2 regions of the Cupriavidus sp. FW305-46 genome follow, and region 1 is predicted to be linked to the other one. Evidence: riboswitches for the same ligand, from Rfam matches in the RefSeq annotation. Region 1 holds a riboswitch; the other holds the start of a gene.

The links. Region 1 has a riboswitch for glycine ahead of AC3WON_RS13285 (D-amino acid dehydrogenase). Riboswitches for the same ligand answer to the same signal wherever they lie in the genome.
Region 2: another riboswitch for glycine. It lies ahead of gcvT (glycine cleavage system aminomethyltransferase GcvT); the one in region 1 lies ahead of AC3WON_RS13285 (D-amino acid dehydrogenase).

Annotation. Positions count from the first base shown of each region.
Region 1 covers NZ_JBYSZI010000023.1:4-3,405, reverse strand. Annotated here, with positions in the region: gene AC3WON_RS13290 (TonB-dependent receptor) at 1-1,137, opposite strand, end outside; glycine riboswitch at 1,294-1,392, shown strand; glycine riboswitch at 1,393-1,511, shown strand; gene AC3WON_RS13285 (D-amino acid dehydrogenase) at 1,523-2,836, shown strand; partial or broken gene AC3WON_RS13280 (T6SS effector amidase Tae4 family protein) at 3,188-3,402, opposite strand, start outside.
Region 2 covers NZ_JBYSZI010000038.1:50,501-53,902, forward strand. Annotated here, with positions in the region: gene gcvH (glycine cleavage system protein GcvH) at 1-107, opposite strand, end outside; gene gcvT (glycine cleavage system aminomethyltransferase GcvT) at 197-1,324, opposite strand; glycine riboswitch at 1,423-1,548, opposite strand; glycine riboswitch at 1,570-1,657, opposite strand; gene AC3WON_RS19090 (YMGG-like glycine zipper-containing protein) at 1,735-1,962, opposite strand; gene AC3WON_RS19095 (UvrD-helicase domain-containing protein) at 2,245-3,402, shown strand, end outside.

The sequences.
Region 1 (3,402 bases):
CCAGCCGGTCTCATTGCGCGTGCGCAGCGACAGGCCATAGAGCCAGCGCGCGTCCTCGCCATTGCTGGGGGCAAAGGCGTTGGCGGGAATCACATAGCGATAGCCGCCGATATTCACGGGACCGCTCGACACAACATTGCCATCGGCATCGCGCAGGTAGCTGCCGGTGGCGCTGGATCGGTCCTGCTGCCAATAGGCCGCGGTGAACTGCGCCTGCAGGGTATTGGTGATGTCGTAGCCAAGCTTGAGCTTGAGCTGGTCCTGCACCGTGTGCGTGACGCCCTCGCTGTTCACGCCCATCACCACGCGGTCGCGGCCGGTCTGGTCCTGGTCGAAGTAGGCGCCGGTGACCGGCTTGTCGGCAGAAGTGGCACGGGCCGTGGAGCGTGCCGCGGTATAGAAGCTCAACGGCTGGCTCTTGCTGTCCTGCCGGTCCACGCTGACCAGCCACGAGAACGGGCCGACGCGGTCGCCCACATAGGCGTTGGCGTGGACCCCGTTGAAGTTGTCGTGCGTGCCGTACAGGCTGAAGCGCTGCGTGAACAGCTGCACGCTGGCATCGCCCTCGAGCTTCTCCGGCGTGCGCGTGGTGATCAGCACCGTCGCACCCAGCGAGTTGCCGGGATATAGCGCCGAATACGGGCCGTACAGCACATCCATGCGCTCGATCTCGGCGCTGTTGACCAGCGACCAGCGCGGCGGGAAGCTGAAGTCCGACCCCAGCAGGTTGGACAGCAGCAGGCCGTCCGCATACACCAGCCCGCGCGCCGACTGGCGCGAACTGGTGCTGCGCACCGAGATGATCGAGTTCATATCGCCGATGAAGCGCTTGCGTACGGCGAGGTTGGGCGCGTACTTGAGGGCGTCTTCCGTGTTCACCACATTGAAGTCGGCCATGCGGCGGCTGCTGATGCCGTAGGCCGGCGAGGGCGTGTTGGGCGGTATCGCCGGCGTCTCGGCGCGCTCCGACTTGGCCGAGACCACCACCTCCTGCAGCGGCTCGGGCGCGTCCACCACCTGGGCGGCGGCGACGGCGGGGCCCATCAGCACCGCCGAAACGGCCAGTGCAATGCGATTTTTCTTCACTGGAAAACCTTGTTGTCGTCTTTTTCGACTCACTCCACCTGAGCGCAGCATACGGCGCCTCTCCCCGAGAGCGAGCGCTGACATTTTATGGGGCACGGGGACGCAGGCCGATGCGACATAGCGACGCGGGCGGCAGGCCGCCTAAGCGTTAACCCGCATATCCAACGTCGAGCCTTGTCACTACATTGCCCCGATTGGCATCAAGCCAATGTGATGCAGGGAGAGACTGTCGCGGCGCCCGCCGCGGACAGCGCCGAAGGAGCAACCGCCCCGGAAACTCTCAGGCAAAAGGACCGGCATCACCAGTCAGTACACTCTGAAGAATGCCGGACGCTATCGTCCGCCGGCATACCGAAGGAGCAAGCGCGCCCCGCCCTCGCGGCCGGGTGTCGTGAATCTCTCAGGTCCAGAACAGAGGGGGCGTCCGCCACGCATATTGCGTCCGGGCTCCCACCATCGACGTTCCTGGAACCTGCAGATCATGAAATCAATCGCTGTCATCGGCGGTGGCATCACGGGTGTCACCACGGCCTACGCGCTGGCCCGGCGCGGATTCTCCGTCACACTGTTCGAACGCCACCGCTATGCCGCCATGGAGACCTCGTTCGCCAATGGCGGCCAGTTGTCGGCCTCCAACGCCGAGGTCTGGACCCACTGGTCGACCATCGTCAAGGGCATGAAATGGATGCTGCGCAACGACGCCCCGCTGCTGGTCAATCCCCGGCCCAACTGGCACAAGCTGTCCTGGTTCGCCGAGTTCATCGCCGCCATCCCCCACTACCGCCGCAACACCATCGAGACCGCGCGCCTGGCCATCGCCGCGCGTGAACACCTGTTCGCCTGGGCGGCGCAGGAAGGCATCGATTTCGACCTGAAGAAGGAAGGCATCCTCCATATCTACCGCGACAAGGCCGGCTTCGAGCATGCCGGCCGGGTCTCGGCGCTGCTGGCGCAGGGCGGGCTGGAGCGGCGCGCCGTGACGCCCGAGGAGATGCGCGCGATCGAGCCGACGCTGGCCGGCTCGTACTACGGCGGCTACTTCACCGAGAGCGATTCCACCGGCGACATCCACAAGTTCACCAGCGGCCTGGCCGCAGCCATCGATCGGCTGGGCGTGCGCTGCCTGTACGGCCAGGACGTGCAGGCGGTGAAGGCCGACGGCAGGCGCGCCACCGTGACCGTGCAGGACGGCGCCGACACGGCCACCTCCAGCTTCGATGGCGCCGTGATCTGCGCCGGCACCGCCAGCCGCGCGCTGGCCGCGGGGCTGGGCGACCGGGTCAACATCTATCCGGTCAAGGGCTATTCGATCACGGTCAACCTGACCGACGAGGCCAGCCGCGCCGCCGCACCGGTGGTCAGCCTGCTCGACGACGAAACCAAGCTGGTCACCAGCCGCTTGGGCGACGACCGCTTCCGTGTGGCCGGCACCGCCGAGTTCAACGGCTACAACCGCGATATCCGCGCCGACCGCATCCGCCCGCTGGTGGAATGGGTGCAGCAGTGCTTTCCCGGCGTCAGCACGCGCAGCGTGGTGCCTTGGGCCGGGCTGCGGCCGATGATGCCGGACATGCTGCCGCGCGTGGGGCGCGGGCGGGCGGCATGCATCTTCTACAACACCGGGCACGGGCACCTGGGGTGGACTTTGTCGGCGGTGACGGCTGATATGGTGGCGGGAGTTGTCGACCAGCATTTCGGCGCGAACGTGGCAGTCGCGCCGGGTGCGCCGCTGGCATTGGCCAAGGCCTGAGTTCGCGGGTGTTTTCTCCCACTCTCCCATTTGTGGGATAGGGGCCACTGTGCGCGAACAGCGCCGCGCCATGATGGAAGCATGGGGCGGCGCATGTATACGCTTGAAGAATAGTGGACGTGATGCCCTATCTTCGCCCGGATGAGTATCCAAGCCATCCACCAATTAATGAGGCTGCGACCATAGACACGAACCAGCCAACAAAGAACAGATTCGCTGCATGCTGCTTCGTGTCGAACAAACTTCCTGTCCCGCGCAACACTACAATGCCGAAGAGATATAACCCGCCCCAAGCAGCAAGCGTAGCCAGGACAGCGCCAACAATAGCGCCGATGACTGCTCTCAGTATCTTCATTTTATGGGGAAGAAAATAATTGTCTTCGAGTTGCGAAAATCTGACCAAACACCTGGAACCACAATATTCCAACTTACTCTTAGACCAGTACCAAAGCCTGTAAGTTTTTCCCCATTCCATAAATCGATATGGCCTCCGCTAGCATTCCCTGCCGCCTCTCCGTCACGCGCCCAATAGCCATCGAACATTATTATTCCGGTTCGCCCCTTTA
Region 2 (3,402 bases), on a different contig from region 1:
AGCGCGTCCTGCGCGTGGTCGGTGATGCCGATGGTGAGCGTGCCGTCGGCTTCGACGCGTACCCACTCATGCGACTCGGTGTACTTGAGGTCAGCGGGGAAATTCATGAAGGTTCTCCGGATACAGATTTGTTTCTTGTTGGGTGATGCCTGCCCGGCGAAGCTGCCGGCAGGCGAGGGCGACCGTTGGGTGAGCCTCAGCTCACGAGTGCCTTGCCATTACGCACAAACGGCAGTTTAACCACAGTCGCGTTGAGTTTGCGGTCGCGGATCTCCACCTGCACGGTATCGCCCACGGCGACATCCTTGGGCAGGCGGGCAAAGGCGATGGACTGGGACAGCGACGGGCTGAAGGTGCCGCTGGTGATTTCACCGTCACCGGCCGGCGTGATCACTTTCTGGTGGGCGCGCAGGACGCCGCCCTTGTCACGCAGGATCAGGCCGAGGAATTGCTGGCGCGAACCGGCCGCGGCCAGTGCCGCCTTGCCGGTGAAGTCACGCTCGCTCTGCAGGTCCACCGTCCAGGCCAAGCCCGCATCCAGCGGCGAGGTGTTGATATCCATATCCTGGCCGTACAGGTTCATGCCGGCTTCCAGGCGCAGCGTGTCGCGCGCGCCCAGGCCTGCGGGGCGCACGCCGGCGGCGTTCAGCTTTTCCCAGACGGCGGCGACGTTCTCGGCCGGCACCACCAGTTCGAAGCCGTCTTCGCCCGTGTAGCCGGTGCGCGCCACCATGATCTCGCCGATGGCCGGGTCCTGGACCACGGCGGCGTTGAAGGGCTTGAGCGTGTCCGAAGGCTGGGTCGAGGGGAAGGTGCTCCACACCCTGGCGCGGGCGTTGGGCCCCTGCACGGCGACGATGGCCAGAGGCTGCGCGCCTGCAGGCGCAACATCGTCGCGGCGCGGCGTGATGGTCACATCGCTGCCGGTGGCGGCATTGCGCGCGCGGATCCATTCGATGTCGCCCAGCGCGGTGCTGGCGTTGACGACCAGGCGGAAGCGGTCCTCGGCAAAGAAGTAGACGATCAGGTCGTCGATCACGCCGCCTTTCTCATCCAGCATGCAGGAGTAGAGCGCCTTGCCCGGGGTCTGCAGCTTGTCGACATTGTTGGCCAGCAGGCCGCGCAGGAAGCTGCGGGTATTGGCGCCGGCGAGGTCGACCACGCACATGTGCGACACGTCGAACATGCCGGCGTCGGTGCGCACGGCATTGTGTTCTTCGATCTGGGAGCCGTAGTTGACCGGCATGTCCCAGCCGCCGAAATCAACCATGCGGGCGCCGAGGGCGCGGTGGATGGCGTTGAGGGGCGTGGCCTGGAGCGTCATGGAATCCTCTGGGGCAGTCTCGGTTGGCGAAAACAAAAAAGGGCCATCCGCCGCAACGCTCGCCGCGCCTGAATGTGGCGTGGCAATCCGCTGCGGCGGATGACCCCTCTGTCCTCGATACCTGAGAGATTACAAGGCGGATCCTGCCGGACCCCTTCCTCGTGCGCCCCTTCGGTGGGCACGCTCGCCACGAATGGCGGGTGCCGCTCTCCAGAGTTCGGCATGCATTGTGTGCATATTGCATGCCGATCCGATCGGTCCGTGGTGCCTGAGAGTTTTCGGGTGATACCCCTTCGGCGGCGCAGGCGATGCGCGCTCTCCCGGTCGGATGCGCGCAATGTACGGGAGGCCCCGGCCTTTGTCAAACCGGCCAGGGGAGCCTGCCGTACCTGTCGCTGCGGTGGTCTGGCTTACTTCTTCTTGTCGTCGGTGACAACGTTACCGATCACGCCGCCCACGGCCGCGCCACCCAGCGTACCCAGCGCGCTACCGTCGGTGAGGATGGCGCCGCCCACGGCGCCCGCGCCCGCGCCAATGGCGGTATTACGCTGCTTCGGGGTCATATCCGCGCAACCGGCAAAGGCCGCGACGGTCACGCCGATCAGGGTCACCTTGGTCAAAGTCTGCAGGGTTTTCATTATTGGCTCCGATGTGATGATTCAAGCATGTCAACCCCGCCGCGCAGGCCAGGGGACATACTAGTTAGAGCGTTTGGTTGCGCGATTGGCTCCGGCCTTTACGAAGTGTTACGCCGGTGACACAACCGGCCGTGTCAACGCGGTTTGCGCTGACTGACCTGCCGCGGCCAGCGTGTTAACATCGGCAGCTTTGCTGCCATGCCCGTTTTTTGGGTGCTGGCGTGTCCCGCCTGGCCTGCCGCTGTTCCTGCCGATTTCCCTGCCTCCAACCGCATCCCACGCATGACCCATGGCCTGAACTCCGCCCAATCCGAAGCCGTCCGCTACCTGGACGGCCCTTGCCTGGTGCTGGCCGGGGCGGGCTCCGGCAAGACCCGGGTGATCACGCAGAAGATCGCGCATCTGATCGAGGACAAGGGCTTCGAGCCGCGCCATATCGCCGCCGTCACCTTTACCAACAAGGCCGCCAAGGAGATGCAGGAGCGCATCGGCAAGCTGATGGAGGGCAAGACCACACGCGAGGGCAAGCGCATTCCGCTCAAACAGCTGACGGTCTGTACCTTCCACTCGCTCGGGGTGCAGATCCTGCGCATGGAGGCCGAGCACGTGGGCCTGAAGCCGCAGTTTTCGATCATGGATTCGGACGACTGCTTCGGCCTGATCCAGGAGCAGCTGGGCACCACCGACAAGAAGCTGATCCGCGGCGTGCAGGGCACGATCTCGCTATGGAAGAACGGCATGGTCGATCCGGAGGCAGCGATCGCGCAGGCCGCCAATGCCGACGAGCACCAGGCCGCGCTGGTCTACCGCAACTACGTGGCCACGCTGCACGCCTACCAGGCGGTGGATTTCGACGACCTGATCCGCCTGCCCGCCGAGCTGTTCGCGCGCAATGAAACGGTGCAACTCAAGTGGCAGAACCGCCTGCGCTACTTCCTGGTCGACGAATACCAGGACACCAACGCCTGCCAGTACCAGTTGCTGAAGCTGCTGGCAGGCGGCTCGCACCTGCGCGCGCCGGCCTTCACCGCGGTCGGCGACGACGACCAGGCCATCTATGGCTGGCGCGGCGCCACGCTGGACAACCTGCGCGGGTTGCAGACCGACTTCCCGGACCTGAAGGTGATCAAGCTGGAGCAGAACTACCGCTCCACGGTGCGCATCCTGGAAGCCGCCAACGCGGTCATCGCCAACAACCCCAAGCTGTTCGACAAGAAGCTGTGGAGCGAGCACGGCATGGGCGACCCCATCGCCATCCACCCGATGAACGACGAGGAGCACGAGGCCGAGTCGGTGGTGTTCCGCCTGTCCGCGCACAAGTTCGAGCGCCGCGCGCAGTTCCGCGACTACGCCATTCTGTATCGCGGCAACCACCAGGCGCGGCTGTTTGAGCAGATCCTGCGGCGCGAACGGATTCCCTATGTGCTGTCGGGCGGCCAG